Regions from separate parts of the Paenibacillus sp. FSL H8-0079 genome, predicted to be linked through region 1. Evidence: a T-box and tRNA genes for the amino acid it is inferred to sense, from the RefSeq annotation. Region 1 holds a T-box; the other regions hold tRNA genes.

The links. The T-box of region 1 lies ahead of tyrS (tyrosine--tRNA ligase). A T-box ahead of a tRNA ligase gene usually reads a tRNA of that ligase, here a tRNA-Tyr.
Region 2: it has a tRNA-Tyr gene. The T-box ahead of tyrS (tyrosine--tRNA ligase) is inferred to sense a tRNA for this amino acid. The anticodon was not compared.
Region 3: it has a tRNA-Tyr gene. The T-box ahead of tyrS (tyrosine--tRNA ligase) is inferred to sense a tRNA for this amino acid. The anticodon was not compared.

The regions. Positions count from the first base shown of each region.
Region 1 covers NZ_CP150300.1:3,917,271-3,927,940, forward strand. Annotated here, with positions in the region: gene MHI06_RS17390 (ABC transporter ATP-binding protein) at 1-775, opposite strand, end outside; gene MHI06_RS17395 (ABC transporter substrate-binding protein) at 804-1,808, opposite strand; gene MHI06_RS17400 (carboxypeptidase M32) at 1,967-3,481, opposite strand; gene MHI06_RS17405 (carbonic anhydrase) at 3,707-4,282, shown strand; gene MHI06_RS17410 (PadR family transcriptional regulator) at 4,455-5,021, shown strand; gene MHI06_RS17415 (hypothetical protein) at 5,119-5,622, shown strand; gene MHI06_RS17420 (YxcD family protein) at 5,628-5,906, shown strand; gene tyrS (tyrosine--tRNA ligase) at 6,064-7,326, opposite strand; T-box leader at 7,444-7,671, opposite strand; gene MHI06_RS17430 (YdiU family protein) at 7,901-9,370, opposite strand; gene MHI06_RS17435 (nucleobase:cation symporter-2 family protein) at 9,701-10,670, opposite strand, start outside.
Region 2 covers NZ_CP150300.1:5,547,870-5,558,539, forward strand. Annotated here, with positions in the region: gene MHI06_RS24810 (PspA/IM30 family protein) at 1-184, opposite strand, end outside; gene MHI06_RS24815 (PspC domain-containing protein) at 186-695, opposite strand; gene MHI06_RS24820 (PspC domain-containing protein) at 713-946, opposite strand; gene MHI06_RS24825 (PspA/IM30 family protein) at 952-1,623, opposite strand; gene MHI06_RS24830 (hypothetical protein) at 1,659-1,967, opposite strand; gene MHI06_RS24835 (helix-turn-helix domain-containing protein) at 2,526-4,916, shown strand; tRNA gene MHI06_RS24840 (tRNA-Leu) at 5,371-5,449, opposite strand; tRNA gene MHI06_RS24845 (tRNA-Cys) at 5,456-5,529, opposite strand; tRNA gene MHI06_RS24850 (tRNA-Gly) at 5,536-5,610, opposite strand; tRNA gene MHI06_RS24855 (tRNA-Gln) at 5,615-5,689, opposite strand; tRNA gene MHI06_RS24860 (tRNA-His) at 5,712-5,784, opposite strand; tRNA gene MHI06_RS24865 (tRNA-Trp) at 5,815-5,888, opposite strand; tRNA gene MHI06_RS24870 (tRNA-Tyr) at 5,895-5,980, opposite strand; tRNA gene MHI06_RS24875 (tRNA-Thr) at 5,990-6,065, opposite strand; tRNA gene MHI06_RS24880 (tRNA-Phe) at 6,093-6,168, opposite strand; tRNA gene MHI06_RS24885 (tRNA-Asp) at 6,264-6,341, opposite strand; tRNA gene MHI06_RS24890 (tRNA-Met) at 6,369-6,442, opposite strand; tRNA gene MHI06_RS24895 (tRNA-Val) at 6,460-6,535, opposite strand; tRNA gene MHI06_RS24900 (tRNA-Glu) at 6,605-6,676, opposite strand; tRNA gene MHI06_RS24905 (tRNA-Ser) at 6,686-6,777, opposite strand; tRNA gene MHI06_RS24910 (tRNA-Asn) at 6,781-6,856, opposite strand; rRNA gene MHI06_RS24915 (23S ribosomal RNA) at 6,924-9,850, opposite strand; rRNA gene MHI06_RS24920 (16S ribosomal RNA) at 10,158-10,670, opposite strand, start outside.
Region 3 covers NZ_CP150300.1:298,609-309,278, forward strand. Annotated here, with positions in the region: rRNA gene MHI06_RS01310 (23S ribosomal RNA) at 1-748, shown strand, start outside; rRNA gene rrf (5S ribosomal RNA) at 825-941, shown strand; tRNA gene MHI06_RS01320 (tRNA-Ile) at 981-1,054, shown strand; tRNA gene MHI06_RS01325 (tRNA-Ala) at 1,089-1,164, shown strand; tRNA gene MHI06_RS01330 (tRNA-Asn) at 1,166-1,241, shown strand; tRNA gene MHI06_RS01335 (tRNA-Glu) at 1,246-1,317, shown strand; tRNA gene MHI06_RS01340 (tRNA-Val) at 1,324-1,399, shown strand; tRNA gene MHI06_RS01345 (tRNA-Met) at 1,417-1,490, shown strand; tRNA gene MHI06_RS01350 (tRNA-Asp) at 1,516-1,593, shown strand; tRNA gene MHI06_RS01355 (tRNA-Phe) at 1,611-1,686, shown strand; tRNA gene MHI06_RS01360 (tRNA-Thr) at 1,706-1,781, shown strand; tRNA gene MHI06_RS01365 (tRNA-Tyr) at 1,791-1,876, shown strand; tRNA gene MHI06_RS01370 (tRNA-Lys) at 1,886-1,961, shown strand; tRNA gene MHI06_RS01375 (tRNA-Leu) at 1,968-2,048, shown strand; tRNA gene MHI06_RS01380 (tRNA-Gly) at 2,059-2,133, shown strand; tRNA gene MHI06_RS01385 (tRNA-Arg) at 2,141-2,217, shown strand; tRNA gene MHI06_RS01390 (tRNA-Leu) at 2,235-2,313, shown strand; tRNA gene MHI06_RS01395 (tRNA-Pro) at 2,321-2,394, shown strand; tRNA gene MHI06_RS01400 (tRNA-Gly) at 2,405-2,475, shown strand; gene iolD (3D-(3,5/4)-trihydroxycyclohexane-1,2-dione acylhydrolase (decyclizing)) at 2,868-4,733, shown strand; gene iolE (myo-inosose-2 dehydratase) at 4,798-5,700, shown strand; gene iolC (5-dehydro-2-deoxygluconokinase) at 5,898-6,908, shown strand; gene MHI06_RS01420 (CoA-acylating methylmalonate-semialdehyde dehydrogenase) at 7,007-8,482, shown strand; gene iolG (inositol 2-dehydrogenase) at 8,552-9,604, shown strand; gene iolB (5-deoxy-glucuronate isomerase) at 9,706-10,512, shown strand; gene MHI06_RS01435 (LacI family DNA-binding transcriptional regulator) at 10,639-10,670, shown strand, end outside.

The sequences.
Region 1 (10,670 bases):
CCCCGGACTGGTCCAGTTCACTCCATAACGCCTGAAACAGCTCATTGAATCCTTCTTGCTCCCTAGCATGAAACGGCTGAGATTTGCGAATTCCATCGGGAATGATAAATTCACGACGGATACGGCCCGGATTGCGATCCAGTACAATGACGCGGTCGCTGACCGCAATGGCTTCAGACAAATCATGAGTGACGAGTACAGAGGTTTTGCCAAACTCTTTTAACGTATCCGAAACCAGATCCTCCAGTTGCAGCTTGGTTTGATAATCGAGTGCGGAGAACGGTTCATCCAACAATAAAATTCCCGGATCGGTTGCCAGCGTGCGCACCAGGGCGACCCGCTGTCTCATGCCCCCTGAAAGCTCTGAAGGGTACTGATTCTCTGTTCCGGCCAAGCCCATGCTTATCAGCAATTCCCGTACACGCTCACGGCTCCGTTCATCCAGTCTGCCTGTCAATTCTAGTCCGATCAAAGCATTATCCAGAATGGTCCGCCATGGAAACAGATAGTCCTGTTGCAGCATATAACCAATCTGCGCTGAAGGGCCGCCAACGAGCTTCCCCTTAATCTTAACCTCTCCTTGAGTAGGTGTGAGCAGCCCGGCGATGATCGACAACAATGTCGTTTTACCGCATCCGCTCGGTCCAACCAGGCTGACGAACTCCCCTTTTTGGATCTCAAGACTCAAGTCTTCAATCACCAATGAAGCTTCCCGTTCGCTGACGTAGACTTGAGAGATCCCTTCCAGTCGGATCACACTTTCGGATTCAGGCATTCTGCTCACTTCCTTTCCTGAATACCCATTACTTCGATATCGTGGCTTCTTCCGCATAGGCATTGTCCACAATGACATTCAAATCCACACGTTCTTTCAATTCTCCGGCAGCACTCATGACATCAAGCAGATTGTTCCACTCTTCCTCATCAATGATCGGGTCTGTTGCATAGGTGCCCTGTTCCTTATAACGGTTCACACTGCTGACCAGAATGGCTGGATCGATGTCTTTGAAGAAAGGAGTAATGACTTCTGCAATCTCTTCAGCCGTATGGGAATCTACCCATGCTTGCGCTTTATGCAGACCGTTCGTAAATTTCTGCACGATATCCTTGTTGTCGTTAAGATAGCTCTGTTTCGTCATGAAGACCGTGTAAGGCAGATGACCACCTTCTGCGCCAAACGATGCAACAACCTTGCCCCGACCTTCTTGTTCAAAGATGGATGCCTGGGGTTCAAACAGTTGAACATAATCTCCCGTGCCTGAGGCGAAAGCAGACGCAATATTGGCAAAGTCCACATTTTGAATCAACTCCAGATCACTTTGCGGATCAATGCCATGTTTGTTCAGTGCGAACTCCCCTGCCATTTGCGGCATGCCGCCTTTGCGCTGGCCGAGAAATGTGGAATCCCTCAATTGCTCCCAATCGAAGCTGCCTTCCGGGTTACGTGCGAACAGAAAAGTACCATCCGTCTGGGTGAGTTGGGCAAAGTTAATGACTGGATCTTCTGCTCCCTGCTGATAGACGTATATGGACGTCTCTGCACCTACCAGTGCGATATCCACCGAACCTGCGAGCAATGCCGCCATCGTTTTGTCACCACCAGCAGTCGTCTGAATCTCCACCTCAAGTCCCTGCTCCTCAAAAAAACCTTGAGCCACCGCCACATACTCCGGTGCGTAAAATACCGAACGAGTCACTTCGCCAATCGTAATCTTGGCTTCATTCTCTTCCTTATTACAGCTGGTGAGTGCCACAATGATAATTAGCAGAATAACGATGCCCCGGACGAACCATGGCGTGTATTTCATGTTGTTTCCCTCCTTCACTGGTTTCAGCAGTTTCTCTCTATTATGGATATGCTGATGCCCAACAAAAGGTTAAGAACTTGAATACAAAAAAGAGCCGGGCATTCATGCCCGACTCTCCATTCTTCTAAACATTGTTTAAATATGCTATTTATTGTATGTTACAGCTTGTAAATCTCGGCATATTTGGCTTCCAAATAATCGGCCAGATAATCCGGGTTCAATTCTTCACCCGTTACGGCAACAATCAATTCGGAAGGTGTACGACTTTTGCCATATCGATAGATCTTGTCTGTAAGCCATTCCTTGATTGGAATCAGATTACCTTCTGTAATATGGGTATCAAACTCCGGCATTTCCTTGCGCAATGTATGTAGAATTTGAGCTGCATACATATTACCCAGAGAATACGATGCAAAGTAACCAAAGTCTCCACCAGACCAGTGAACATCCTGAAGAACGCCTTCTCCATCATTCGTTGGCATAATACCGAGGTATTCTTTGTATTTTGCATTCCAGGTTTCCGGCAGGTCCTTCACTTCTAGACCATCGTTAAACAGCATTTTCTCAATTTCATACCGGATAATAATGTGCAGGTTATAGGTCAGTTCATCGGCTTCAATCCGAATGAGTGAACTCTCCACCCGGTTGATTGCACGATAGAAATCTTCCAGTTCAACCTCGCTCAGTTGCGGGAAATGCTGCTGCAAATCTTTGTAATAGCGTGTCCAGAATGGCAGGCTGCGACCAATCATATTTTCCCAAAGACGGGACTGGGACTCATGAATACCCATGGACGTTCCTTCGGCAAGAAGGGTACCCGCCAGACTCTCATCAATATTTTGTTCATACAGGGCATGTCCGCCCTCATGCAGTGAACTGAAGACTGCGCTTGCTACATCATCTTGCAGATAATGTGTCGTGATTCGCACATCACCCGGGTTAAGGCCCGTTGCAAAAGGATGAACACTCTCGTCCAATCGTCCGGCTTCAAAGTCATATCCCATCTGTTCCAGGATGAACAGACTGAACTTTTCCTGCTGCTCGGTGTCAAACAACTGATTCAAGAACTCTGTATTTGGCTTGTTTTCTGAAGCATTGATCTTCTCTTGCAGAGGCACCAAACGTGCTTTGAGGCGAGCGAACACAGCATCCACTTTCTCAACGGTTAGATCAGGCTCATACATATCAAGCAACGTATCATACCGTGTATCCTTCACACCCCAATAATCAATAAACTCCTGTTTGAGCTTAACGATATCTGTCAGATAAGGTGAGAACCCTGCAAAATCACTGTTATGCTTGGCATCTTCCCATGCGGTTTCGGACTTCGCCGTGAGCACGGTATATGATTGTACTTTCTCAGGTGGTACAGACTGACTGCGATCATATTCTTTCTTACAGTCTTCAACCAGACGACGATCTATATCTTCGAGTTGTTCCAATACCGCTGGAGTGGTTAATGCATCCAGGTAGGTCTTCATGTCAGCCGAGGTTTGCAGCTTGAATGCTTCGGTGGACAGCATACCCAGCGTCTCCGAGCGAGTCGGAACGCCTTTTTTCGGCGCACCTGTGCGCAGATCCCAGTGAAGCAAACCGATGGCTTCATGATAGCTCTTAATTTTACGAGCCAAATTACGGAAGGATTCCAAATGTTCCTGTGTTTGTTTATCCATTGTTATCGTTCACCTCTTCAAAAAAAATGTCATACCCTATTGATGATACTTTTCCCATTGAGTATAATCAACTTTTAACAGAGGCAAATTGCATTATTCTACTACAAAGGGTGAGTAATGTGATTTGCTGACCGTGATATACTAATAACGCAAAGGCGCGTAGGACAAGCTGCATCAAATGCAAGTGGCCGTGCTCGTCGTATTGGATAACAGGAGGCAATGGACATGAACAACATTCAAGAGATTTTGGCTTACAACAAAACATTTGTCGAGACTAAAGAATACGAAAAGTATACGGCTGGCAAGTTTCCAACCAAAAAGATGGTTATCATCACTTGTATGGATACACGTCTGGTGGAAATGCTGCCCAAGGCCATGAATCTGAAGAACGGTGATGTGAAAATCATCAAAAACGCAGGCGCGATTATCTCTCAGCCTTTCGGCAGTGTAATGCGTAGTGTGCTTGTCGCCATCTATGAACTGGGTGCAGATGAAGTTCTGGTTGTCGGACATACGGAATGCGGTATGGCTTCCCTTCACGCAGAGACGATGATTGGACATATGGTTGAACGTGGCGTATCTGAAGAAGTCATGACAACTCTTGAGAACTCTGGCATCCGTTTGCAAAAATGGTTGCGCGGGTTTGACAGCGTCGAAGAAGGGGTAAAACATACTGTGGAAGTGATCAAGAAGCATCCTCTACTTCCTCCCAATGTACCCGTCCACGGCATGGTTATCGATTCTGCTACAGGTGAGCTTGATCTTGTCGCTGAGGGGTATGGACAACAGGCATCTCTCTAAATGGTTTGGCGTGCGGACCTTATGGTTCGCACTTTTTTTGTCTAAATTGAGGCAGTTGCTCTGTCAGGTTGTCAAACCATACAGTTTCAGTGTACACTTTTATGAAAGCGGTCAAAGAAAGCAAAATTGATTATTTTCTCTGACCCAGCCCTAATATTAAGGAGACATGTGCATGAACATACTTTCCTACGGATTGCTCGGGCTGCTTACCCGCGAGGAGTCATCGGGCTATGATCTGATGCTGAAGATTCAGCCGCATTGGCAGGCGAAACACAGTCAGATCTACCCACTCCTGTCCAAGATGGAAAACGATGAGTTATTGGCCTCCCGCTGGGTACAACAGTCTGACAAACCGGACAAGAAAATGTACGCAGTTACGGAAAAAGGCATTGAAAAGCTCTTGGAATGGATGATTACTCCTGTTACCGCACCGGTTACGCGCGATGAATTTAATTTGCGTATCTTGTGTGTTGGCATTGCGGAAGACGGAAGCATGAGACGCATTCTAAATGAGCGTAAAAGCTGGTTTATGGAACGCATACGTTATTTCGAGGAACTGAAATCACGTATACCTCTGGATAATCTTCGTGTAGGCAACCGAGATTTTGGAAGCTACATCCTGGTACAAAAAGGGTTAATGCATGCGCAAACAGGCCTGGAATGGTGTAACTGGGTTACCCAATTGCTTGATGGCCAAGCTGCAATTCAAGACCCAAGTCCAAGCGTTTCAGAAATTTAATAAAATTTGAAACGTTCCTGCAAGTCGACCGTATTACATGAGTAAGGCCCATTTTGGGCGATTCAAACAATTTAATCGGGGGGTTACGATCTTTACAATGAAGAAAAAATTTGGAGTTAAACATCTAATGATGGTATTTATGGCCTTTACATTATTGTTCGCAACAGTGGGAGTAACGAATCCGGATTCAGCGGATGCAAGACGTGGTGGCGGATTCAAATCCGGTACGAAAAGTTATAACAATACACCTAAGAAATCCGACTCCAACAGTAACGTGAACCAATCCAATTCCGGCAATAACTCCGGTACTGGTGCAGCTGCAACTCGTGGTGGTGGATTCTTCGGTGGTGGCGGCGGATTCATGAAAGGCATGATGCTTGGTGGTCTTGCTGGTATGATGTTCGGCGGATTGTTCGGTGGCATGGGCGCCCTGGGTAACATCCTTGGATTGCTCGTGAACGTTGCAGCAATTATGTTGATCGTTATGTTGGCTATGGCACTCTTCAGAGCCATCTCCAATCGTCGTAAACCTGCAGCGAATGGCCGTTATGACCGTCGCAATGATCGTGATGATGATCGCAACAGAAACGGACGGTACTAATCTCTATGGTTCTGAGCATGGATGAAATTGTGAATGCAATCTGTATTCATATGGCAGAACGTAAGGGTGTACGTCCAACCGATGTGAACGTAGAACTGAGCTGGGAAGAAGATACAGGTTATTCCGCTGAAGTTTGGATTCAAGGCCGCAGTCAATATCTGGTGGAATCCAATATGATTGAAGCGATTCTTCGCTACCTGCACAGTGAATACAACATCCGGGCATACCGTGAGAACGTACGACTTGATCTGGATGAAGAGATCACAGCGATCGTTAATCAATAATATAGGTCAAGCAATGACCTGTTATACAAAAGACCGTCTCCACTCTGTCGCTTGACAGAGATGGAAGACGGTCTTTTTGTTTCTGTATAAGTGTTGTGATGTAGTCTGATACATCTCTTTACGTTCTAATACTTCTAATACTTCTAATACTCAGACACTATGATTGGAGTTTAACCAGGCTGTAGTTCTTTTTACCTTTACGGATAATGATGAATTTACCGCCAATGGCATGCTCTGCCGACACCGTGAATTCAAGCTCCGTAATTTTCTCACCATTCATGGAGATTGCACCTTTAGTGACATCTTCACGTGCCTGACGCTTGGATGGCTCCAGCCCCAGATCCACGAGCCAGTCCACGATATTTTTCGCTTCGCCGTCCGTTTCAAATGTTGGCATTTCCTTAAAGCCCTGCTCAATTTCGTCTGCTGTCAGGGAACGGATATCTCCACTAAACAGCGCTGCTGTAATCCGCTTAGCCTGTTCCAGCATGTCTTCGCCGTGAACGAATTTCGTCATTTCTTCCGCGAGTGCTTTCTGTGCTTCACGTTTGTGCGGCTCTGTCTCTACCTTTTCAGCCAAAGCTTCAATTTCTTCTTTGCTCAGGAAAGTAAAGTATTTCAAGTATTTAATGACATCACGGTCATCTGTATTCGCCCAGAACTGGTAGAACTCAAATGGTGTCGTTTTGTTCGGATCAAGCCAAATTGCGCCGCCAGCTGTTTTACCGAATTTGGTTCCGTCGGATTTGAGCATAAGCGGGATGGTCAGACCGTACGCCTTCGCTTCAGATCCTTCTTTTTTGCGAATTAGATCGAGACCGCTTGTGATGTTACCCCATTGATCGGAACCGCCGATTTGCAGTTGTACATCTTCGTTCTGGAACAGGTGCAGGTAGTCGAGGGATTGAAGGATCTGGTAGGAAAACTCGGTGAACGAGATTCCGCCTTCCAGTCTACTCGCAACTACATCCTTAGCCAGCATTGTGTTGAGGTTAAAGTTTTTGCCGTAGTCACGCAAGAATTCAATTACATTGATTTTGTGCGTCCAATCGTAGTTATTCACCATGCGAACTTGATTATCGCCATCTGTTACGAACAACTTCTTCATTTGTGCTGTCAGTGCATCCACATTATCCTGCACCTGCTCCATCGTTTGCAAAGAACGCTCTGCCTGACGTCCACTTGGATCACCAATTGTACCTGTAGCTCCACCAATCAGAATGACTGGACGATGTCCTGCCAGTTGAAAACGTTTCAGCATCATGAAGGGAATTAAATGTCCGATGTGCATGCTATCCCCCGTAGGGTCAACGCCGCAGTACAAGGAGACTGATTTGGTTTCAGTCAGTTCACGTAATCCCTCTGCATCGGTCTGCTGGTTAATGGCGTCACGCCACTCTAGTTCATCAATAATATTCATTCGTAAAAACCCCTTTTCTATCCTCAAGATTCAGTCATGATCCACGTCAAATTACGAAATTACACGCTGGAACGGCTTTTTTGGACACAAAAAAATCGCCTCCTTGTCTTCATTAGACACAGGGACGATTATCATAACCGTGGTACCACCCAAATTGCATGGATAACACGCCACCTTAACACGCTATCCATACCACTTTCGGCAATATATCGTTTGCCCTTCCGCTTGGCATTACCCAAGTACTCCAGAGTGTAATTCGCAGCCCTTGTATGTATCAGGTTCCATCAACCCCTGACTTTCTGTAACAGGGACAAAGCCGCTACTGCGCTCTATCAACGTGATTCATGTATTCAATTTATAGCAAGTATAGCCGAACGTTTGAGTCATTGCAAGGCCAAGTATGCAATCTTTGAACAGAACTACGGATGCATAGTTGAAACCAGCTTATATCGTCATCATGTTCAATTTCCGTGATAGCAACCATAGGCTTTCTCCGCAATCTGATGCTCATGTCAATACGGATTGTCGTAATGAAAAAGCTGCCAAAGGCAGCTCTCTCAAGACAAATTTCATTTTAGGTTCCGCAGAATGTGCGATAAGACGGATCACATGAAACCGGCAAGGTAGCGTAGTCAGCCTGTTCTGGTGTATACGCATAAGGCTGTTGCAGAACTGCAAGAAGTTGTTGCATCACACTATAGTCTCCATGATTCTCAGCTCGTTCCAGTGCTTCTTCTACCCGATCATTCCGAGGAATAACTGCTGGATTGTTACTCTTCATTTGTTGTATAACAACATTTTTTGTTTCGGACTGTCGCTCTAATCTGGACTGCCAACGTGAATACCACTCGTTAAACTCAGGTACTCCATTCAGGTTGGTTCCTTCCAAGGTACCTAGCGTCAGCGCCACGAACGTGTTCGTAAAATCTGCGGAATGTTTCTCCATCAGTTCAATAAGTTCTTTAATTAGAGTTTCATCTTCCGCTTCTTCATTGAACAGTCCCAATTTGGCTCGCATGCCTGATAACCAGTGATGATGATACAACTCTGAGAATTGCGCGATGGCATCCTGTGCGATTTGCACGGCCTGCTCCTCGTCTTCATGCAGCAGCGGTATAAGTGTCTCGGCAAAACGTGCCAAGTTCCATCCGCCAATATACGGTTGATTGCCATATGCATAACGACCTTGCTTATCAATTGAACTAAACACCGTACTCGGATTATAAGCATCCATAAAAGCGCATGGTCCGTAATCAATCGTTTCTCCACTGATCGCCATATTGTCCGTATTCATCACGCCATGAATGAAGCCAACTCGCTGCCACTGCGCAATAAGTGCCGCCTGAAGCTTGATCACTTCCTGAAGCAATCGAAGATAACGATCTTCATCTCCTTCAACCTGGGGGAAATGTCGCTCCAATGTGTAGTCTGCGAGAGTTCTCAGTTCCTCTTTCGATCCCCAACGCGCTGCATACTGAAACGTCGCTACTCGAATATGACTGGCAGCTACTCGTGTCAGTATGGCACCCGGTCGTTCTGATTCACGGACGATATGCTCTCCTGTGGACACAACTGCCAGACTCCGTGTGGTTGGAATGCCGAGTGCATACATCGCTTCACTTATGATATATTCACGCAACATTGGTCCAACTGCGGCACGTCCATCCCCTGCGCGAGAGTATGGAGTTCTTCCCGAACCTTTGAGCTGAATATCTACGCGCTCCCCCTGTGGGGTAATATGTTCACCAAGAAGCAATGCCCGTCCGTCACCTAGCATGTTGAAATTACCAAATTGATGACCTGCATAGGCCTGAGCGAGAGGCTCAGCTCCTTGCGGGGTTACATTTCCTGCAAATACGGCGGCACCTTCTTGCGTGTTCAGCGCTTCGGCGTTCAAGCCAAGTTCTGTTGCAAGCGTAGCATTGAAGATAAGCAGATCCGGTGATTCAACTGGCTCCGCTCCCTGGCTTGTGTAGAATATTTGCGGCAGACGTGCATAACTATTGTCAAAATTCAAACGGGTTTCCAGCTTAGCTTGTTGCATGAGGATCACAACTCCTTTTTTTGACCAAGGGAACATCCCTTGTTGTTATTGTAGCCTTGTGAACCAATGCTCATTTATGTAGTCGCATGGATATTCAATATAAAGGAACACATAAAATGTTCTTGATGAAACTTTAGCATATTTACATTCCTTTTGCATTCCTTCGCAATAACTTTCGTATGAAAATCATCATTTAGAGTCACAGCTTCCAAGCAAATAAAAACCCAAGAGGTTCTGTCATGAGGGGAGTTATTACCTTATTTCCCTCAATCCATCCCGTCTTGGGTCTGTTCCATTCATTAAATCAGTTTGGTTATCGTAGAAAAAGAATTACGTATGTGCTTCTTGTGCCTGTACAGGCTGAAGAGGCAAGCTTTCTTTTTTGAAGCCGAGGTTGAAGAAGACATTGAGCAAAATAGCTGACAGACTTCCTGTGATAATGCCATCGCTCACAATAATACGAATGCTTTGGGGAAGTTGAGCAAACAGATCCGGTACAGCGGTAACACCAAGACCAAGTGAAACGGAGCAAGCCACGATCAACAGATTGGATTGTTTGGCAAAGTCGACGTTTTGCAGCATTTTGATCCCGGATGAGACGACCATTCCAAACAGGACAACAGTCGCCCCACCTAATACAGCACTCGGAATAATCGTTGCAAAAGCAGCTACTTTGGGAATAAGTCCGAGAAAGACCAGAATACCTCCGGCTGCAACCACCACATTGGTCGTTTTCACCTTGGAGAGCTGAACTAAACCGACATTCTGCGCAAATGTATTGTATGGAAAGGCATTGAATATGCCACCTAGAACAAACGCGAGACCTTCTGCGCGATATCCCCGTGCCAGATCTTTTTCGTTGATCGGTTGATCGCAGATTTTACTCAAAGCCATAAATACACCTGTTGATTCGATAATAACTACCGTACCTACAATGATCATTGTAATAATGGGGCCGATCTCGAAGGTTGGCCATCCAAAGTAGAAGGGTTGGGGCAAATGGAACCAGGAGGCTTCCTGTACAGCGGCAAAATTCACTTTTCCCATGAAGGCTGCTATGAGGGTTCCCACGATAATCCCCAGGAGAACTGCCAGGGATTTAACAAAACCACGAGCGTATCGATTCAGGATCAGAATGAAAAGTAATACGCCAAAGGAAAGCGCCAAATTGTCCAAACTTCCGAAATTCTCGCTGTTTGCTCCACCCGCCATGTTCTTAATGCCGGTTGGGATCAGTGCAAGACCGATGATGGTTACCACTGTACCGATCACGACTGGTGGAAACAATTTGACGATTTTG
Region 2 (10,670 bases), 1.6 Mb from region 1:
CCAGACGTTGTTTCATGCGGCGCTCATTCGCCATTTGTTTGGCAACAGTTACCTCTGCCTCATGAATCTCTGCCTCCATATCACGCAAGTACTGGTTCAACATTACAATCGGGTCTTCTACCTTATCCAACATATCATTTACCGATGCTTTCGTCATATCCTTAATCCGTTTAAATACTCCCATTTTACTTTTCTCCCTTCTCGTAACGAGATAATTTTTGGCGAAGCTCTTCAACTTCTTTTTTCAGTGCTTTTTTCTCAATATCTTTCATCATGGAATCAAGTTCACTTTCTTGCGGTGTTCCTGCTCCGTAGGCATTGTTGTCATAAGAACGCGAACCAGATTGAGGTCTGCCGTTGAATCCAGGGCCGGGACCGAAGTTACCAGGACCTTGTTGGTTGTGATTATTTTGAAAAGGACCTCTTGGTGGCTGGTGATCATAGTTGTTGTATCCTCTGCCAGGACCAGGACCTGGGCCCGGACCGTAGCCATATGGATCATATGGCGGATACGGTTCTTTTGGTACCACCAGTGCTGCAATAAAGTATATTAACAACGACGTGCCGCCAGTTACGAAAATACTGATGACGAAGATGATACGCAGCAGGGTGGAATCCATTCCGATGGTTTCGGAAATTCCGCCGCACAAGCCGGTTAACATCCGGTCACGCGTTGAGCGGTATAATTTGCTCATGTGCTTTCTCCTTTCGTTTACTTGTATCCTCTTACGTTGGAATCATAAGCATATGGATCAACGTGATTGGATTCCTTGGGTACCACCAACGCAGCGATGAAGTAGATCAACAATGATGTACCTCCCGTAGCGAAAATACTGATGAAGAAAATGATACGTAGCAGCGTAGTACTCAATCCGAGATTTTCAGAAATGCCGCCGATCAAACCTGTTAGCCTTCGATTACGCGCCGAGCGGTATAATTTACTCATTGTGACTACTCCTTCCTGTCATTGTTTAATTTCTGTTTTAAGCGCTCCAGTTCCTTATCCAGCGCAGAGGATGACATGCTGCCAGTCGCTCCTGAACCATCTTGGCCCATCCGCCGGATATCGCGGAGACTTTGTGCTTCATATTCGAGATCAGAGACTTGATCATCCAGTCGGTTAAACATACGGGGTACATTCTGACCGTTGTGATTGCCTCTCTGGTTCATACGTTGTTGTAACTGAATCGTCTGCATACGAGCGTAGTAATATTGACGTTTGCTGTATACATTCTGATATTCAACCTTCAGCTGGTCGATCTGTTCATCCAGCTCCTGTAATGCCGCATAACTTTGTGCATACAATTCATTGTACTGTTCCATTTTTTCCTCGTGGAGGATTTTCTCCTGCAAGGCCAGCTTAGCAAGATGTTCTTCCCCTGCTTTCAGAGCCATGGATGCCTGTTCTTCCCGTTTGTTCACCATACCTGCTGCCTGATCGGCTTGTTGTTTCATTTGTCTGGTATGGCTTGCATATTGATGACGAAGTTTCTCGGCTTCACCGATGTCTTGGCGGGTCGAGACCAGGAACTGATCAATCAGTTTGACTGGATCCTGACTTTGCTCCAAATGTTCGTTCAGATTGGCTACGGTAATATCCCGCATTCGACGAAATACACTCATTATGTTCTGTCCCTCCTTTTCATAATCGTGAAAGCTTAGTACCGACCACGACGACTGCGGTTATTGCTTAGCATTGAGATACCAAAGATGATTAACCCGATCGCGATGATCGGTCCGATCAACCATGCCAGTTTACCCATCAGTGAGATGATACCGATGATGAGAACAATCCAGCCAAGCATCACATTCCCTCGTTTAACTCCGTAGTATCCCAGTGCAATCATCAGGACCGGAATCAGATAACCCATTAAGTGTCCAAGAAGTGGAGTTAACTTTCCGAAGAGGAGTAGTGCACCCAGCGCAATCAATACAATCGCCCAGCCATTTCCCTTATTCAATCTCATAATTGTTGTTCACCGCCCTTTCCATTCGTTCCTTTTAATGTGTTGAGTCATTTGTTCGTTTGTTTCTTGTTTTTTTGTTTCCGTGTTTCTTGTTTAACCTTATGTCCTTATTCTAGGGGATTCCGCGACTTTTCAAAACAGACCGTGGACGGTTTTTCATCCTAGACTCAGGTCGGGGATCTAGTTGGACCTTTGACTGTCCCTATATAAGACCAACGTTCCACCTAAGCTGAATAGCACTCCAAGATACCTTCTATTACCCGTATACAGGCTCTACTTCACCCGATATCACCAGGTAGAGAGAATGATGTCCATGTCTCTATTTACGTTCACACTGCAATTTCGTTTCTCATGATTCCGTATTGGATAGTCAGTCCAAGCCGTTTCTCTAACCTTTTCTGCAAAATCATCTATCAGCAATCCCTTATCTCCACTTCTATACCCTCTCATAAAATTACTTATTTATCCAAATAAACAAAATTTAGATTGTTCTATATGTAAGCGTTTACTAAAATAGAAAGTGTTACTATTTCTAATGTCAGGGGTGGAACTGAGACTGTGCGACCAATCAGCTATCTCCATAAAATGATCATCTTCGGAATCCTGTTAAGCACCCTGCCCATTTTGTTAACGGGAATTGCCGCATTTATCTATTCATCAAACCAAACTGAGCTGCATCGTACGCAGGCCAACAGACAGTTGCTGGAACAAATGCAATCCAACGTAGAGCACAAACTTGCTACAGTCAGTTATATGCTTGATCAGGCCGTTCGCTCTCCAGTAACCCTCCGTTCCCTGTCTGCTTCTTCTTCAATAGAAGGGAAAGGACCTTTACTTGCCGACAAGCTGCAGAACGAATTTCAGAATATGAGGTCATGGGAACCTTTGTTAGATATTACCCTGGTGAATCAATCTCAGAATTGGCTTATTGATCATGCCGGATTATATCGTAATACGGATTTTCCACTGGCTCTTCCCATGAAGGAATTGATATCGGATACGCTAACCTCTGGATGGCAGCTCTCCCCTTCATCGGTGTTCAGTAATGATGAGCGTTCTCCCGGTACAGGCTGTATTTATCATATTGCTCTTGCGAGGTCTATTCCGAATCTGAATACGTCATCCGATGCTGCCTTGATTGCCGGAATTCCTGCATGCTCTTTGCAAAATACACTAGGAGAAGCCTCCATAGGCAATGTTGCCTCTGGACTGATCATTTTAAATCGGGAACAACGTATCTTGGTGCATCCCGATCCCGTATATATTGGACAACCATTGTCTGCAATTGGATTACAAGATCGTGATACGAATGGCAACATCACCAAACTATCATCCATCACATTTTCAACAGGCTTTGAAGAACGAGAAGTCAAGATCGCCGGTACACATTATTCCCTGACGTATAGCCCTTCTACCTTAAAAGGATGGACATATGTTCTAATCTCACCCACCAACATTTTGACACAGGAATATATCGATATCGGATTACACACCTTGTATATCAGTATCTTCTTACTTTTACTTTCATTATTACTCGCCTGGCTCGGCTCCAAGCGAATGCATGTCCCGATTCGTAAACTTTTAACCCAACTTGGTGACAACCACCTGTCCAAAGAAGGAAACACGGTAGCTCAGCAATCACCACCATTTTCTGATGAGTTCGAACAGATCAGAGCAGGGGTCTCACAATTATCTGCCTCTCGCTCCCAATTAGAGAACACACTAAATATACATCTGTTGCAGATTCGTACTCATTTTATGATGAATCTGTTCCAGGGTAAGATCCCTGTTCATACTCTTCATGACGCCCTGAATGAATATGGCTACACGCATCAGGTTCGGGAATGGCAACAAATTGCTGTTATTACACTACAGGCCGATCTTGTTAATCATACAAAATATAGAGCTAGTGATCGTGACCTCTTATTATTTGCAATTCAAAATATATTGGAGGAAACGGTTGTGCATAACCAACAATTGCTTCCCATTGTGCTGGAACATACGGTAGTCACGGTGATTGGCACCGTGGAACAGGATCAGTTTATTTTTTCACAGCAGCTATATGTATTAACAGACCAGTTACAACAACAGATGGATAAGATTCTAACTCTTCAAGTCAGTATAGGATTCAGCCAGCCGCACAGCTCTCTATATCACATCTCTCAAGCTTACACAGAAGCCATGGAAGCACTGAGGCATCGGATGAAGCTGGGAACAGGCATTATTTTTCAATATGAGAACATAGATCATTACGCTCCTACTTGGTCCATGACCTACCCGGAATCATTGGAATACTCGTTGATCCAAGCTATTCAAAATGCGGACGAAGTCCAGGCCTCTGCTCTTCTGCAGCAGCTGCTTGAAGTAATCTTTGGTATGGAGTGTACACCAGAGGAATATCAGGTGGCCCTTACGAGGCTGCTGACGCATATTTTGCAAATGACTCAGGAATCCGGTATACGACTCGGACTGATCTCCCAAGGCCATGGATCAATGTTTCATGAACTTCATGGTTTGCAGTACGCGGCTGAAGTAGAGGATTGGTTTAACCATCAAATCATCTTGCCTATCATACAAGTTTTCAAAGCAAGACAGTATGCCCAGTATCAACATATATCTGAGAAAATGATTGCCATGATTCATCAAGATTATGATAAGGATCTGACGCTTGAAGAATGTGCTATGAAGCTTCACTACAATGCCAACTACTTAAGCAGTGTTTTTCGCAAAGAGACAGGCTGTGCATTTAGTGAATACCTGACCAAGTACCGTTTCAACATCGCTAAAAAATGGCTAGATGAAAGTGATTTAACCGTTAAAGATATCGCAGCACGACTTCGGTACAACAATCCGCAAAACTTCATCCGATCATTTCGTAAATGGGAAGGAATCACCCCCGGCCAGTACCGGGAACGTAAGCAGAAAGCAGAAGTGTCCGATCGGAAGTAGAATACGTGTTTCGTGGTTTCATGTCTCGTTTTTCCGTTGTCTCGATATTTGAACTCAGCATTGGTTTAGCCGGCGTACAGATCCTTGATCTGACTTTACAGCCCAAGTAACCGACGATTTGATTTAGTACGGTCGATTAATTATTGGCTACAAAAAAAGAGGGAGCAAATATTCTGCTCCCTTCACTTACAACCTCACTCCTATAATCTTAACTTCATATGTTTCATACGTACATCTTTTTGCGCAACGTTGTGATGCTTCCTGGCGCCATCTTAGACGTTAGACTACGTTGTCCGTCTCGATTCCTGATCCTTAGAACACGTACCAAGCTTATACGATTTATCGCTTATCCTTGGTACGAAATGTTTTCATATTTGGCTGTTATGCAAAATCATTTTTATAAAATAAAAATAAACCTACAAATTGCTTATGCAATCTGTAGGTTTATTCAATATACCGGCGAGAGGACTCGAACCTCCACGGTTTCCCACTCGATTTTGAGTCGAGCGCGTCTGCCATTCCGCCACGCCGGCATATACTGGAGGCGCCACCCAGATTCGAACTGGGGATAAAGCTTTTGCAGAGCTGTGCCTTACCACTTGGCTATGGCGCCATATTTTGGAGCGGACGACGGGAATCGAACCCGCGACCCTCGCCTTGGCAAGGCGATGCTCTACCGCTGAGCCACGTCCGCATAATGGCTGGGGATATAGGATTTGAACCTATGCATGACGGAGTCAAAGTCCGTTGCCTTACCGCTTGGCTAATCCCCAATAAAAAATGAAAAAACAAAGGGGCGATCGAGGGGAATTGAACCCCCGAATGCCGGATCCACAAACCGGTGCGTTAACCACTTCGCCACGACCGCCACAAAAGGTTATGTTTCTAAAAAGTTAATTGGCAGGGGCAGCAGGAATTGAACCCACACCAACGGTTTTGGAGACCGTTGTTCTACCTTTAAACTATGCCCCTAAAAACTGGTGGAGGATGATGGATTCGAACCACCGAACCCGTACGGGAGCAGATTTACAGTCTGATGCGTTTGGCCACTTCGCTAATCCTCCAGGATTACATGGTGCCGGCGAGAGGACTTGAACCCCCAACCTACTGATTACAAGTCAGTTGCTCTACCAGTTGAGCTACACCGGCATATTAAATTGTAAATTGTTTTAAAAATGGTGGCTCGGGACGGAATCGAACCGCCGACACGAGGATTTTCAGTCCTCTGCTCTACCGACTGAGCTACCGAGCCATAATAAAGTCTAATCTCATTTCCTTACACTTTATATAGGGCATCAGTGCCATACAGCAGATGTAGTGAACAGTTTGCCTCATGTAAAGATTAAATGGCGGAACCGACGGGATTCGAACCCGCGATCTCCTGCGTGACAGGCAGGCATGTTAGGCCAACTACACCACGGTTCCAGATCACTTTCTCAAAGGAAAGTATAATTGCGGGGGCAGGATTTGAACCTGCGGCCTTCGGGTTATGAGCCCGACGAGCTACCGGGCTGCTCCACCCCGCGTCGTTATAAAGTTTATATGGTGGAGGCTGAGGGGATCGAACCCCCGACCCTCTGCTTGTAAGGCAGATGCTCTCCCAGCTGAGCTAAGCCTCCGTTTTCAACACATTTATGATCATACCATAATCTTGTTGTAAAAATCAACTTCTTTTTTTGAAGTTATTATGACCCGTAGGGGATTCGAACCCCTGTTACCTCCGTGAAAGGGAGGTGTCTTAACCCCTTGACCAACGGGCCTTAATATTATGGCGGAGAGAGAGGGATTCGAACCCTCGAGACGCTTGTGACGCCTACACGATTTCCAATCGTGCTCCTTCGGCCAGCTCGGACACCTCTCCATATGGCTCCCCGAACAGGGCTCGAACCTGTGACAACTCGATTAACAGTCGAGTGCTCTACCAACTGAGCTATCAGGGAATATGCTTCAGAGATCGTTCTCTGAAAACTAGATTCGAAACGAAACATGCGAATTACAACTTGCTAATTGGATAAGCCCTCGACCGATTAGTACTGGTCAGCTCCATGCATTGCTGCACTTCCACCCCCAGCCTATCTACCTCGTCGTCTTCAAGGGGTCTTACATACTGGGAAATCTCATCTTGAGGGGGGCTTCACGCTTAGATGCTTTCAGCGTTTATCCCGTCCGTACATAGCTACCCAGCGGTGCTCCTGGCGGAACAACTGGTACACCAGCGGTACGTCCATCCCGGTCCTCTCGTACTAAGGACAGCTCCTCTCAAATTTCCTACGCCCACGACAGATAGGGACCGAACTGTCTCACGACGTTCTGAACCCAGCTCGCGTACCGCTTTAATGGGCGAACAGCCCAACCCTTGGGACCTACTTCAGCCCCAGGATGCGATGAGCCGACATCGAGGTGCCAAACCTCCCCGTCGATGTGGACTCTTGGGGGAGATAAGCCTGTTATCCCCAGGGTAGCTTTTATCCGTTGAGCGATGGCCCTTCCATGCGGTACCACCGGATCACTAAGCCCGACTTTCGTCCCTGCTCGACTTGTAGGTCTCGCAGTCAAGCTCCCTTATGCCTTTGCACTCTTCGAATGATTTCCAACCATTCTGAGGGAACCTTTGGGCGCCTCCGTTACTCTTTAGGAGGCGACCGCCCCAGTCAAACTGCCCACCTGACACTGTCCCCGTACCGGATTACGGTACCAGGTTAGAACCTAGATACGATCAGGGTGGTATCCCAACGTTGCCTCCACACAAGCTGGCGCTCATGCTTCAAAGGCTCCCACCTATCCTGTACAGATCGTACCCAAATTCAATATCAAGCTGCAGTAAAGCTCCATGGGGTCTTTCCGTCTTGTCGCGGGTAACCTGCATCTTCACAGGTATTAAAATTTCACCGGATCTCTCGTTGAGACAGCGCCCAAGTCGTTACGCCATTCGTGCGGGTCAGAATTTACCTGACAAGGAATTTCGCTACCTTAGGACCGTTATAGTTACGGCCGCCGTTTACTGGGGCTTCGGTTCACAGCTTCGGATTGCTCCTAACCACTCCCCTTAACCTTCCAGCACCGGGCAGGCGTCAGCCCGTATACTTCGCCTTACGGCTTCGCACAGACCTGTGTTTTTGCTAAACAGTCGCTTGGGCCTTTTCACTGCGGCCCCCTCGTGCTATTCACACTACCGGGGCACCCCTTCTCCCGAAGTTACGGGGTCATTTTGCCGAGTTCCTTAACGAGAGTTCTTCCGCGCGCCTTAGAATACTCTTCTCGCCTACCTGTGTCGGTTTGCGGTACGGGCACCATCACCTGGCTAGAGGCTTTTCTTGGCAGTGTGAGATCATGACCTTCGCTACTACAATTTTCGCTCCCCATCACAGCTCAGCCTTAATGATGTGCGGATTTGCCTACACATCAGCCTTACTGCTTAGACGGACATCCATCAGTCCGCGTCACTACCCTACTGCGTCCCCCCATTGCTCATAACGGCTTACGGTGGTACAGGAATTTCGACCTGTTGTCCTTCGACTACGCCTTTCGGCCTCGCCTTAGGTCCCGACTTACCCTGAGCGGACGAGCCTTCCTCAGGAACCCTTAGGCTTTCGGCGGATCAGATTCTCACTGATCTTTTCGTTACTCATACCGGCATTCTCACTTGTATAATGTCCAGCGCTCCTTACGGTACACCTTCAACCCTTATACAACGCTCCCCTACCCCTGATGCAAAGCATCAAGCCATAGCTTCGGTGGTGTGTTTAGCCCCGTTACATTTTCGGCGCAGAGTCACTCGACCAGTGAGCTATTACGCACTCTTTCAATGGTGGCTGCTTCTAAGCCAACATCCTGGTTGTCTGTGCAACTCCACATCCTTTTCCACTTAACACACACTTGGGGACCTTAGCTGATGGTCTGGGCTGTTTCCCTTTTGACAATGGATCTTAGCACTCACTGTCTGACTCCCGGAAGTAAGTCTATGGCATTCGGAGTTTGACTGAGCTTGGTAACCCTTGCGGGCCCCGCACCCAATCAGTGCTCTACCTCCACGACTCTGTTTTCCGAGGCTAGCCCTAAAGCTATTTCGGGGAGAACCAGCTATCTCCGAGTTCGATTGGAATTTCTCCGCTACCCCCACCTCATCCCCGCATTTTTCAACATGCGTGGGTTCGGGCCTCCAGTGCGTGTTACCGCACCTTCACCCTGGACAGGGGTAGATCACCCGGTTTCGGGTCTACGTCCACGTACTATATCGCCCTATTCAGACTCGCTTTCGCTGCGGCTCCGGCTCTTCACCTTAACCTTGCACGGGAACGTAACTCGCCGGTTCATTCTACAAAAGGCACGCCATCACCCCTAAAACGGGCTCTGACTTTTTGTAAGCACACGGTTTCAGGTTCTATTTCACTCCCCTTCCGGGGTGCTTTTCACCTTTCCCTCACGGTACTGCTTCACTATCGGTCGCTAGGAAGTATTTAGCCTTGGCAGATGGTCCTGCCGGATTCATACGGGGTTTCACGTGCCCCGCACTACTCGGGATCCGTCTCGGAGGGAACAGACTTTCAACTACAGGGCTTTTACCTTCTTTGGCGGGCCTTTCCAGACCTCTTCGCTTAACCGGTTCCTTTGTAACTCCATGTGAGACGTCCCACAACCCCAAAGAGCAAGCTCTCTGGTTTGGGCTTCTCCGCGTTCGCTCGCCGCTACTGACGGAATCACTATTGTTTTCTCTTCCTCAGGGTACTTAGATGTTTCAGTTCCCCTGGTATGCCTCTGCATAACCTATGTATTCAGTTATGAGTAACTGGAAATTACCCCAGCTGGGTTTCCCCATTCGGACACCCCCGGATCAAAGCTTGCTTACAGCTCCCCGAGGCAGTTTCGTTGTTCGCCACGTCCTTCATCGGCTCCTAGCGCCTAGGCATCCTCCGTGTGCTCTTAGTAGCTTAACCTCGTGCTCCGGTTTCGACTGCTCGCTTCCCTTGTTTTGCTTGCGCAAAGCCAAAAGTCGCTCCCATTCGATACCATCGTACGTGCAATCTACCTTATAAAAACACTTCACTTGTTTACACAAGATCAGCTTAAAGGAATGTTCTAATTCGCGTTTGTTTCGTTTCGATATCTAGTTTTCAAAGAACAAGCTCCATGCAAAAGCAAGCTGTTTGAGAGTTTGAGCTCTCAAAACCGAACAACGAGTGAGTGTTTTGCAGCTAAGCTGCGTATTTGAATGTTTCCGTTGCAGGAAACGATTCTCCATAGAAAGGAGGTGATCCAGCCGCACCTTCCGATACGGCTACCTTGTTACGACTTCACCCCAATCATCTATCCCACCTTCGGCGGCTGGCTCCTTGCGGTTACCCCACCGACTTCGGGTGTTATAAACTCTCGTGGTGTGACGGGCGGTGTGTACAAGACCCGGGAACGTATTCACCGCGGCATGCTGATCCGCGATTACTAGCAATTCCGACTTCATGCAGGCGAGTTGCAGCCTGCAATCCGAACTGAGACCGGCTTTGTTGGGATTGGCTCCATCTCGCGATTTCGCAGCCCGTTGTACCGGCCATTGTAGTACGTGTGTAGCCCAGGTCATAAGGGGCATGATGATTTGACGTCATCCCCACCTTCCTCCGGTTTGTCACCGGCAGTCTATCTAGAGTGCCCATCCGAAATGCTGGCAACTAAATATAAGGGTTGCGCTCGTTGCGGGACTTAACCCAACATCTCACGACACGAGCTGACGACAACCATGCACCACCTGTCTCCTCTGTCCCG
Region 3 (10,670 bases), 3.1 Mb from region 1:
GCCAGCTTGCATGGAGGCAATGTTGGGATACCACCCTGATCGTATCTAGGTTCTAACCTAGTACCGTAATCCGGTGCGGGGACAGTGTCAGGTGGGCAGTTTGACTGGGGCGGTCGCCTCCTAAAGAGTAACGGAGGCGCCCAAAGGTTCCCTCAGAATGGTTGGAAATCATTCGAAGAGTGCAAAGGCATAAGGGAGCTTGACTGCGAGACCTACAAGTCGAGCAGGGACGAAAGTCGGGCTTAGTGATCCGGTGGTACCGCATGGAAGGGCCATCGCTCAACGGATAAAAGCTACCCTGGGGATAACAGGCTTATCTCCCCCAAGAGTCCACATCGACGGGGAGGTTTGGCACCTCGATGTCGGCTCATCGCATCCTGGGGCTGAAGTAGGTCCCAAGGGTTGGGCTGTTCGCCCATTAAAGCGGTACGCGAGCTGGGTTCAGAACGTCGTGAGACAGTTCGGTCCCTATCTGTCGTGGGCGTAGGAAATTTGAGAGGAGCTGTCCTTAGTACGAGAGGACCGGGATGGACGTACCGCTGGTGTACCAGTTGTTCCGCCAGGAGCACCGCTGGGTAGCTATGTACGGACGGGATAAACGCTGAAAGCATCTAAGCGTGAAGCCCCCCTCAAGATGAGATTTCCCAGTATGTAAGACCCCTTGAAGACGACGAGGTAGATAGGCTGGGGGTGGAAGTGCAGCAATGCATGGAGCTGACCAGTACTAATCGGTCGAGGGCTTATCCAATAGCAAGTTGTAATTCGCGTGTTTCGTTTCGAATCTAGTTTTCAGAGAACAACAACTCTGAAATGTAAGCTACGCGTTTGGTGGCGATAGCGGAGGGGTTCCACACGTACCCATCCCGAACACGACCGTTAAGCCCTCTAGCGCCGATGGTACTTGGACCGCAGGGTCCTGGGAGAGTAGGACGTCGCCAAGCGAAACCCCTTTGGGGGTATTTTTTTTCGAGAATTGATAAGGGCCCTTAGCTCAGTTGGTTAGAGCGCACCTCTGATAAGGGTGAGGCCGGTGGTTCGAGTCCACCAGGGCCCATAGTAAGACCACAACAAGAAATACACCAGTGTATGGGGCCATAGCTCAGCTGGGAGAGCGCCTGCCTTGCAAGCAGGAGGTCAGCGGTTCGATCCCGCTTGGCTCCACCATTCCCTGATAGCTCAGTTGGTAGAGCACTCGACTGTTAATCGAGTTGTCACAGGTTCGAGCCCTGTTCGGGGAGCCAGTAAGGCCCGTTGGTCAAGGGGTTAAGACACCTCCCTTTCACGGAGGTAACAGGGGTTCGAATCCCCTACGGGTCATAATATGGAGGCTTAGCTCAGCTGGGAGAGCATCTGCCTTACAAGCAGAGGGTCGGGGGTTCGATCCCCTCAGCCTCCACCATATAAACTTTATAACGACGCGGGGTGGAGCAGCCCGGTAGCTCGTCGGGCTCATAACCCGAAGGCCGCAGGTTCAAATCCTGCCCCCGCAATTAACTTTCCTTGAGAAAGTGATCTGGAACCGTGGTGTAGTTGGCCTAACATGCCTGCCTGTCACGCAGGAGATCGCGGGTTCGAATCCCGTCGGTTCCGCCATTTTTTTAATGTAGTAAGGCTCGGTAGCTCAGTCGGTAGAGCAGAGGACTGAAAATCCTCGTGTCGGCGGTTCGATTCCGTCCCGAGCCACCATATATAACACCTGTAATACGCCGGTGTAGCTCAACTGGTAGAGCAACTGACTTGTAATCAGTAGGTTGGGGGTTCAAGTCCTCTCGCCGGCACCATGTAATCCTGGAGGATTAGCGAAGCGGCCAAACGCATCAGACTGTAAATCTGCTCCCGTACGGGTTCGGTGGTTCGAATCCATCATCCTCCACCAGTTTTCTATGAGTCATTAGCTCAGTTGGTAGAGCACCTGACTTTTAATCAGGGTGTCGAAGGTTCGAGCCCTTCATGACTCACCATTATATGCGCGTGTGGCGGAATTGGCAGACGCACTAGACTTAGGATCTAGCGTCTTTGACGTGGGGGTTCAAGTCCCTCCACGCGCATCCCTTATTTGCGGAAGTGGCTCAGCGGTAGAGCATCGCCTTGCCAAGGCGAGGGTCGCGGGTTCGATTCCCGTCTTCCGCTCCAATATTTTGCGCCCTTAGCTCAGCTGGATAGAGCGTTTGACTACGAATCAAAAGGCCGGGAGTTCGAATCTCTCAGGGCGCGCCATTATAACTTCATATTTTGCCGGCGTGGCGGAATGGCAGACGCGCTCGACTCAAAATCGAGTGGGAAACCGTGGAGGTTCGAGTCCTCTCGCCGGTATAGATAACGGGATGTAGCTCAGCTTGGTAGAGCACCTGGTTTGGGACCAGGGGGTCGCATGTTCAAATCGTGTCATCCCGATTGTTGTTATGCGGGTGTAGTTCAATGGTAGAACTTTAGCCTTCCAAGCTAATAGCGTGGGTTCGATTCCCATCACCCGCTTATATATTGAAAAAGAAAGAGATGGTACTAACCGTCTCTTTCTTTTTTTGCGTTCACAGGTATAATGGCAATTTAGTGCGTGGTGCTCTCAAAGAGTATATGGATCATTATCCTGTATCAGGATGTATCCCATGCTTTCATAAATTTCCTCACCTTAAATTTGTCCTTGATAATGGTGGGCGCTGTTCAAATGAAACAGGTCTAACGCATCGTATAACGCCTGGATATACTCTTCTTTATCATATTTTATAAAAACGCTTACAAAAATAGCTTGCGTAAATCATCAGCCTGTAATACCATATCAATTAAGCGCTTAACCTTTAGGGGTAAGGCGCTTAAACTTAACTTAGATTAAGCGCTTAACCCGTAGAGGAAAGGAAGGCGATCTATTCATGACAACAATTCGATTGACGATGGCTCAAGCACTGCTTCGATACCTGGATCAGCAATATATCTCGGTTGACGGGGTGGAAACCAAGTTTGTGAAGGGCATCATCGGTATTTTTGGACATGGCAACGTAACAGGCATTGGAGAAGCGCTGGAGCGTAGTCCCGGAAGCCTGACGTATATGCAAGGGAAGAACGAACAAGGTATGGTGCATACGGCAGCAGCCTATGCGAAGCAGAAGAACCGCAGACAGATCTATGCATGTACAACATCCATTGGACCTGGTGCTTTGAATATGATTACGGCGGCAGCTACCGCAACGGTGAACCGGATTCCGGTTTTATTGCTTCCTGGAGATAACTTTGCTACACGGGAACCGGACCCGGTACTTCAGCAGTTGGAAGTGAGCAGTGATTATACAATCTCAGCCACTGACCCATTCAAAGCAGTTAGTAAATACTGGGATCGTATCGTTCGTCCCGAACAGTTGATGATTGCTGTTACACAGGCCATGCGTGTACTAACCGATCCAGCAGAGACAGGAGCGGTAACGCTCGCACTACCACAGGACGTGCAGGCAGAAGCGTACGATTACCCGGAATCGTTCTTTGCCCGCAAAGTACATTATCTGGACCGTCGGCCCCCTGTACAAGCAGCCATTGAACGGGCAACGCAGCAGATTGCCCTTGGCAGAAAGCCGCTGCTCGTTGCAGGCGGCGGTGTATTGTACTCTGAGGCATCCGCCGAGCTCGTGGAATTCGCCGAGGCATTTGGCATTCCGATCGCCGAGACGCAGGCGGGTAAGAGTGCAGTCTCTTGGGACCACCCATTGAATGTGGGGGCCATCGGGGTTACCGGCTCTCTGGCAGCCAACAGGCTGGCGAGAGAAGCGGATGTGGTGATCGGCGTCGGTACCCGTTTCTCGGATTTCACGACGGCGTCCCGCTCTGCTTTTCAGCATCCAGAAGCATCATTCATTAACATCAACCTGAACGGCATGGATGCCGCCAAGCTAGGAGGGGAAGCCATTCTGGCCGATGCACGTGAAGGGTTGCAGGCTTTGCAAAAGGAATTGCAGCAAAGACAATACCGCAGTGCATATGGCGCATCCGAAGTCGCTGATCTCCGCACTGAATGGAATGCAGAAGTGGATCGGCTGTATGCAGCACAACATGAATCTGGACTGGCGCAGACCACAGCAGTCGGCGTTGTTAACCGGACGATTGATCCATCCTCCGTCATTGTGTGTGCGGCAGGTAGTCTGCCAGGCGATCTACATCGTTTGTGGCGTGCGGCTGAACCAAAGACGTATCACATGGAGTATGGATTCTCCTGTATGGGGTACGAGGTAAGTGGAGCGTTCGGAGCAGCACTTGCCGAGCCGGATCGTGAAGTGTACGCGATGGTAGGGGATGGCAGTTATCTGATGCTGCATTCGGAGTTTGTGACCAGCATGCAGGAACAGAAGAAGATGACTATTTTATTATTCAACAACAATGGATTCCAGTGTATTCATAATCTGCAGCGGGAACATGGTAGTGATGGGTTCGGCAATGAGTTCCGTTATCGGGAGTCAGAGAGCGGACGATTGACCGGGGATTACATGCCAATGGACTTCGCAGCTCACGCCCGAAGCATGGGAGCCAAATCCTATAGAGCAGAAACGGCAGAACAGTTGGAACAAGCAATCCGAGATGCGAAGAACGAAACGGTGAGTACGCTGATTGAGATTCCGGTTGTGCCTGGAACCAACGCAGGTGGATACGAGTCGTGGTGGAATGTAGGTGTACCAGAAGTATCTGCCGAGGAAAAGGTAGTGCATGCTCATCATACGATGCAAGCCAACCGTGCCAAAGCAAGACCTTTTTAATCCGGTTTTGAGCACTGCATTCCGAGTGAACCACAATGTTGAACGACAAAGGAGACGTGGAGCAATGAGCAAGCTGCCATTCCAGCTTGGGATTCATCCGATCAATTGGGTCGGTGAGGATGTGAAGGAGCATGGTGATGCGACAACGTGTGCACAGATTCTGGATGACATTCAGCGTCTTGGGCTGACAGGCACAGAGATGGGACGCAAATATCCAACCGATCCTGCTATATTGCGTGAGGAATTGAGTAAAAGAAATATCAATCTGGTCTCCCAGTGGAAATCGGTACTGTTCTCCGATCCGGCGTATCGTCAGTCGGAGTTGGACGGTTATCGCAGACATGCGGAATTCCTGCAATCCATGGGCAGTAAGGTGATTAGTACGGCGGAGGTAGGTGGGTCACTTCATTTTGATCCAAGACGGACACCGAATGAAAAAGAAGTGCTCAGACTCAACGAATCTGAATGGCATATCCTCGCTGAAGGGTTGAACGAAGCAGGAGCTATTGCTCGCGAACATGGGTTGAAGCTTACGTACCATCATCATGGAGGTACAGTGGTAGAGCAACCGGATGAGATTGATCGACTGATGGAGCTGACAGACCCTTCTCTCGTGTACCTGCTCTATGATACTGGTCATGCCTATTATGGCGGAGCCGATCCACTTGAACTGCTACGCAAACATTATGATAGGATCGCCTATATCCATCTGAAAGATATCCGCCCGCATGTGCTGGATGAAGCACGCGCGGAGCAGTCTGACTTTGTCGGTTGTATTCGTAGAGGAGTGTTCACCGTACCAGGAGATGGATGCATTGATTTTGCACCAATTCTGCAAGAACTGATCACACGAGGGTACGATGGCTGGGCGATGCTTGAAGGAGAGCAGGACCCTGCAATTCATAACCCGTATGAGTATGCGAAACGTTCTTTGAACTATATGGAGTCCTTATATCATCACAGCTGATTTGTTCAGCATTGCTGCAGTCAGAGGCCATACTCATGAAGTGAAAAAGGAAGAAGGCCAGCAAGAGTATAACGTTACGATTGGAAATTAAACTGACCTATTCTAGCCGTTTACTAATCCTCACGAGGAATGAATATACAGTCTAGATATCCATATACAACATGTAAAATCCCACCACAGAAAGGGGCTCACATGCAATGACTTACGTATCCTTTCCCGTATCCAGGAAGAAGGATTTCACCGCGATTGGCCGACTGTGTATTGACTTGAATGCCAATGAGATCAATCGCCCGATGGAAGAGACGATGACGTTCACGAAATATGTAGGTGGCTCTCCCGCCAATATTACGATTGGCATGTCCAGACTGGGTATGGAGACGGCTTTTATCGGTAAGATCGCCAACGACCAAATGGGCAGATTCATCCATAGCTACTTGGAGAAGAACGGCATCGACACATCGAATGTGGTAACGGACGACACCGGAGCGGTGACTGGGCTTGCTTTTACCGAAATCAAGAGCCCAACCGATTGCAGTATCCTGATGTACCGGGACAATGTAGCTGATCTGTTATTACAGGCACAAGAGGTACAGGAGCAGTTAATTGCTGACTCCAAAGTGCTGCTAATCTCAGGCACAGCCCTTGCACAGAGCCCATCCCGTGAAGCCGTATTACAGGCACTAACGTATGCGAAAAAGCATGGCACGGTTATTGTGTTTGATCTGGACTATCGCCCATACACATGGACATCGGATGAAGAGACAGCGGTTTATTACAACCTCGCAGCCGAGAAATGCGATATCATCCTGGGCACACGTGAAGAGTTCGACATGATGGAAACATTCGACCACAATCCGGATCATAGCGATCAGGTGACTGCACAGAAATGGTTTGATTTCTCAGCGAACATCGTTGTAATCAAACACGGCAAGGAAGGGTCCATTGCTTATACGCGTGAAGGGCTTTCCCACCGTGCGGACAGCTATCCGGCAAAAGTAGTCAAAACGTTCGGCGCAGGCGACTCTTACGCGGCTGGGTTCCTGTATGGATTGATGCAGGGCTGGACAATTGAGCGCAGTATGGCGTATGGCAGTGGCGCAGCAAGTATCGTTATTTCAAGCCACAGCTGTTCGGATGCAATGCCAACGGTCGAACAGGTAAATGACTACATTGAACGTTGCAATCGGGGCGAGATTACCGTGTCCTGAAGCACGTTGCAATACTTTGAATAACGCACTCATGCAGATCTATAACAATGAAACAGTTGAATATAAGGGATCACACATAAGCGAAGGGAGACAGGGCTATGGGAAAAGGGATTTCTGAAGCGTCTGCAACAGCGACAATGGTACAAAACTGGATCGGAGGTGCCTGGGTAACCCCGGTGGCAACTCGTACGGAGCCGGTTGTGAATCCGGCTACAGAAGAAGTTATTGCACACGTGCCACTGTCTGAACAAGCAGACGTGGATCTGGCCGTACAGACGGCACGGGAAGCGTTCAAGTCCTGGAGCAGCACACCGGTTCCACGCCGTGCCCGTATTCTGTTCCGCTACCAGCAGTTGCTGGTTGAACATTGGGAAGAGCTCGCTCGCCTGGTGACACTGGAAAACGGTAAAAGTTATGCCGAAGCGTACGGCGAGGTATTGCGTGGCATTGAATGCGTCGAGTTCGCGGCTGGTGCCCCGAATCTGATGATGGGCAAACAACTGCCTGACATCGCTACAGGACTGGAGTCGGGCATGTACCGCTACCCAATCGGTGTTATTGGGGGAATTACCCCTTTCAACTTCCCGATGATGGTGCCGTGCTGGATGTTCCCGCTGGCTATTGCGTGCGGTAACACCTTTGTCCTGAAGCCGTCCGAGCGTACACCGCTGCTGGCAGGCCGCCTGGCAGAGCTGTTTAAGGAAGCAGGGCTTCCGGACGGCGTGCTCAACATCGTACACGGTGCACATGATGTCGTGAACGGGTTGCTGGAACATAAGGATGTTCAAGCGATCTCCTTTGTCGGATCACAACCTGTGGCTGAATACGTCTACACTACTGCATCCAAGCATGGCAAACGGGTACAGGCACTCGCAGGTGCCAAAAACCACTCCATCGTTATGCCGGACGCCGATCTGGATCTAACCGTGAAAGAGATTACCAGTGCAGCTTTTGGCTCAGCAGGGGAACGTTGCATGGCATGTGCGGTGGTTGTAGCTGTGGGTGATGTGGCTGACGAACTGGTACAAAAGCTGGTGGAAGCAGCAGACCGCATTACCATTGGTAACGGGATGGATGAGGGCGTGTTCCTCGGTCCAGTAATCCGTGGACCACATAAAGAGCGCACACTCAGTTACATTGAAGCTGGAGAGCAGGAAGGCGCGGCCTTGATCCGGGATGGACGTAAGGATCAGGCGACAAGTGAATCTGGTTATTTTGTGGGACCAACGGTATTCGACCAAGTTGAGAGCAATATGAAAATCTGGCAGGATGAGATCTTTGCTCCAGTACTCTCGGTGGCAAGAGTATCTACGCTAGAGGAAGCTGTGGAGCTTGCGAACCGTTCCGACTTTGCCAACGGGGCGTGTCTGTTCACTCGCAGCGGGGCGAGTATGCGTCAATTCCGTGAAACGATTGATGCGGGCATGTTGGGTATTAACCTTGGTGTACCTGCGCCAATGGCATTCTTCCCGTTTTCCGGGTGGAAGAAATCCTTCTACGGTGATCTGCATGCCAATGGCACGGATGGTGTTGAATTCTACACTCGCAAGAAGATGGTAACGGCGCGCTGGTAACAACCAGAGCATCACTCGGGCTAAGGGGAACGCTCAGCCCATATGGACGCACATAGGGAGGATAACGGAATGGGCAAGGACAAAGTGAGAATTGGTATCATCGGTGCTGGACGGATTGGTAAAATTCATGCAGACAATCTCCTGCGCAACCCGCATGCCGAGATTGTGGGAATCAGTGATTTGTTCGCGGGTCCTGAATTGGAGGCTTGGGCCTCCAGACGTGGTATTCCTGTTGTAACGACGGACAGCAACCAGTTGATCTCGATGCCTAATGTAGACGCGGTGCTGATCTGTTCTTCCACAGATACACATGTGCCGCTGATCGAACAGGCCGCCAAGGCAGGTAAACATATCTTCTGCGAGAAGCCGGTGAGCATGGATCTGGCACAGACCCAAGCAGCGGTAGCAGCGGTAGAGAAGGCTGGCGTGAAACTGCAAATCGGATTTAACCGCCGATTCGATCACAACTTCAGACGGGTACGTGCACATGTGCAGGATGGTACGATTGGTGATCCGCATATTATCAAAATTACGTCTCGTGACCCGAGTCCGCCGCCTGCGGAATACATCCGGGTGTCTGGTGGGATCTTCATGGACATGATGATTCACGATTTTGACATGGCTCGGTATCTGTCCGGCAGTGAAGTGGAAGAAGTGTATGCTCAGGGCAATGTGCTGATCAATCCGGTCTTTGCAGAACATGGCGATGTGGATACGGCGATTGTAACGATGACGTTTGCCAATGGAGCGATTGGTGTTATTGATAACAGCCGTCAGGCAGTGTACGGGTATGACCAGCGTGTTGAAGTATTCGGTTCGATGGGCAGCGCCGCAGCGGCGAATGATCATCCGAATACGGCTGAGATCAGTACAGCGACCGGGCTCATGCGCGACAAACCGTTACACTTTTTCCTGGAACGCTACAATGAAGCGTATGTGCAGGAGACAGCCCTCTTTATCGATGCAATCATCCATGATACACCAGTTATCGTAGATGGCCACGATGCAGTACAGGCAGAACGAATTGCGCTGGCAGCAAAACTGTCCATGGAGCAGGGAAGACCTGTGAAGCTGAGTGAAGTCCCTGGGGTGTCGCTGGAATCGCAAACGGCAACGCCATAGGTGGATTAATGAATAGAGATATTTTTTCCTCATAGTTATAGCTCTTATTTTTATAAGTATCAGATTGTTAAGGACGACTACAGAAAGGAGTGGATGACAAGATGTCAGAACGTATTGTGAAACCCGTGGTCAACCCGGAGGGGGACGGTACGCTTATAAACGTAACACCGGAGTCAGCTGGGTGGGAATATGTTGGTTTTCAGGTAGCGAAGTTGGCAGAAGGGGAGACGTTAACCCGTGAGAGCGGTGATCAGGAACTCTGTGTGGTGCTTCTCAGCGGTTTCGCCAATGTAAGTACCCGGGAGAACACATGGGATAATATCGGGAAAAGAATGAGTGTTTTCGAGAAAATTCCGCCGTATTCGGTCTACGTCTCAACTTCCGATCAAGTACAGATCACAGCACGTACCGAACTGGAAGTCGCTATATGTGTTGCACCCGGTAAAGGCACGTACCCTGCTCGTCTCATTGCACCCGAGGATGTAGGGGTAGAGGCGAGAGGATATGGCAATCTGGAACGCCAGATTCACAACATTTTGCCGGAACAAAAGGAAGCGGACAGTTTGCTCGTTGTTGAGGTATTCACGCCAGATGGGCATTGGTCTAGTTACCCGCCACATAAGCATGATCGGGACGCACTCCCGGATGAATCTTTGCTGGAAGAAACGTATTATTTCCGTGTGCAGCCTGAGCAGGGGTTTGCCATTCAGCGGATATACACGGATGATCGTTCTGTGGACGAGACGCTTGCAGTGAAGAACGGTGAAGTGGTGCTTGTTCCGGACGGGTATCATCCGGTAGGTGCTCCTCCGGGGTATGAGGTGTACTACTTGAACGTAATGGCTGGACCAACCCGGACTTGGAAATTCCATAACGACCCTGACCATGAGTGGTTGATGAAAAAGTAAAACAGTTCATGCTACGCGCATTGTGCTGGCTTCAAGTTGCGTATGCAGACTTCCCCCTGCATAATGAGAAGAGAACAATTATCTATGTATAACGAAACTTATATATAGCACAAATGGGGAACAACAATGAAAGCAACCATATACGATATCGCACGCGA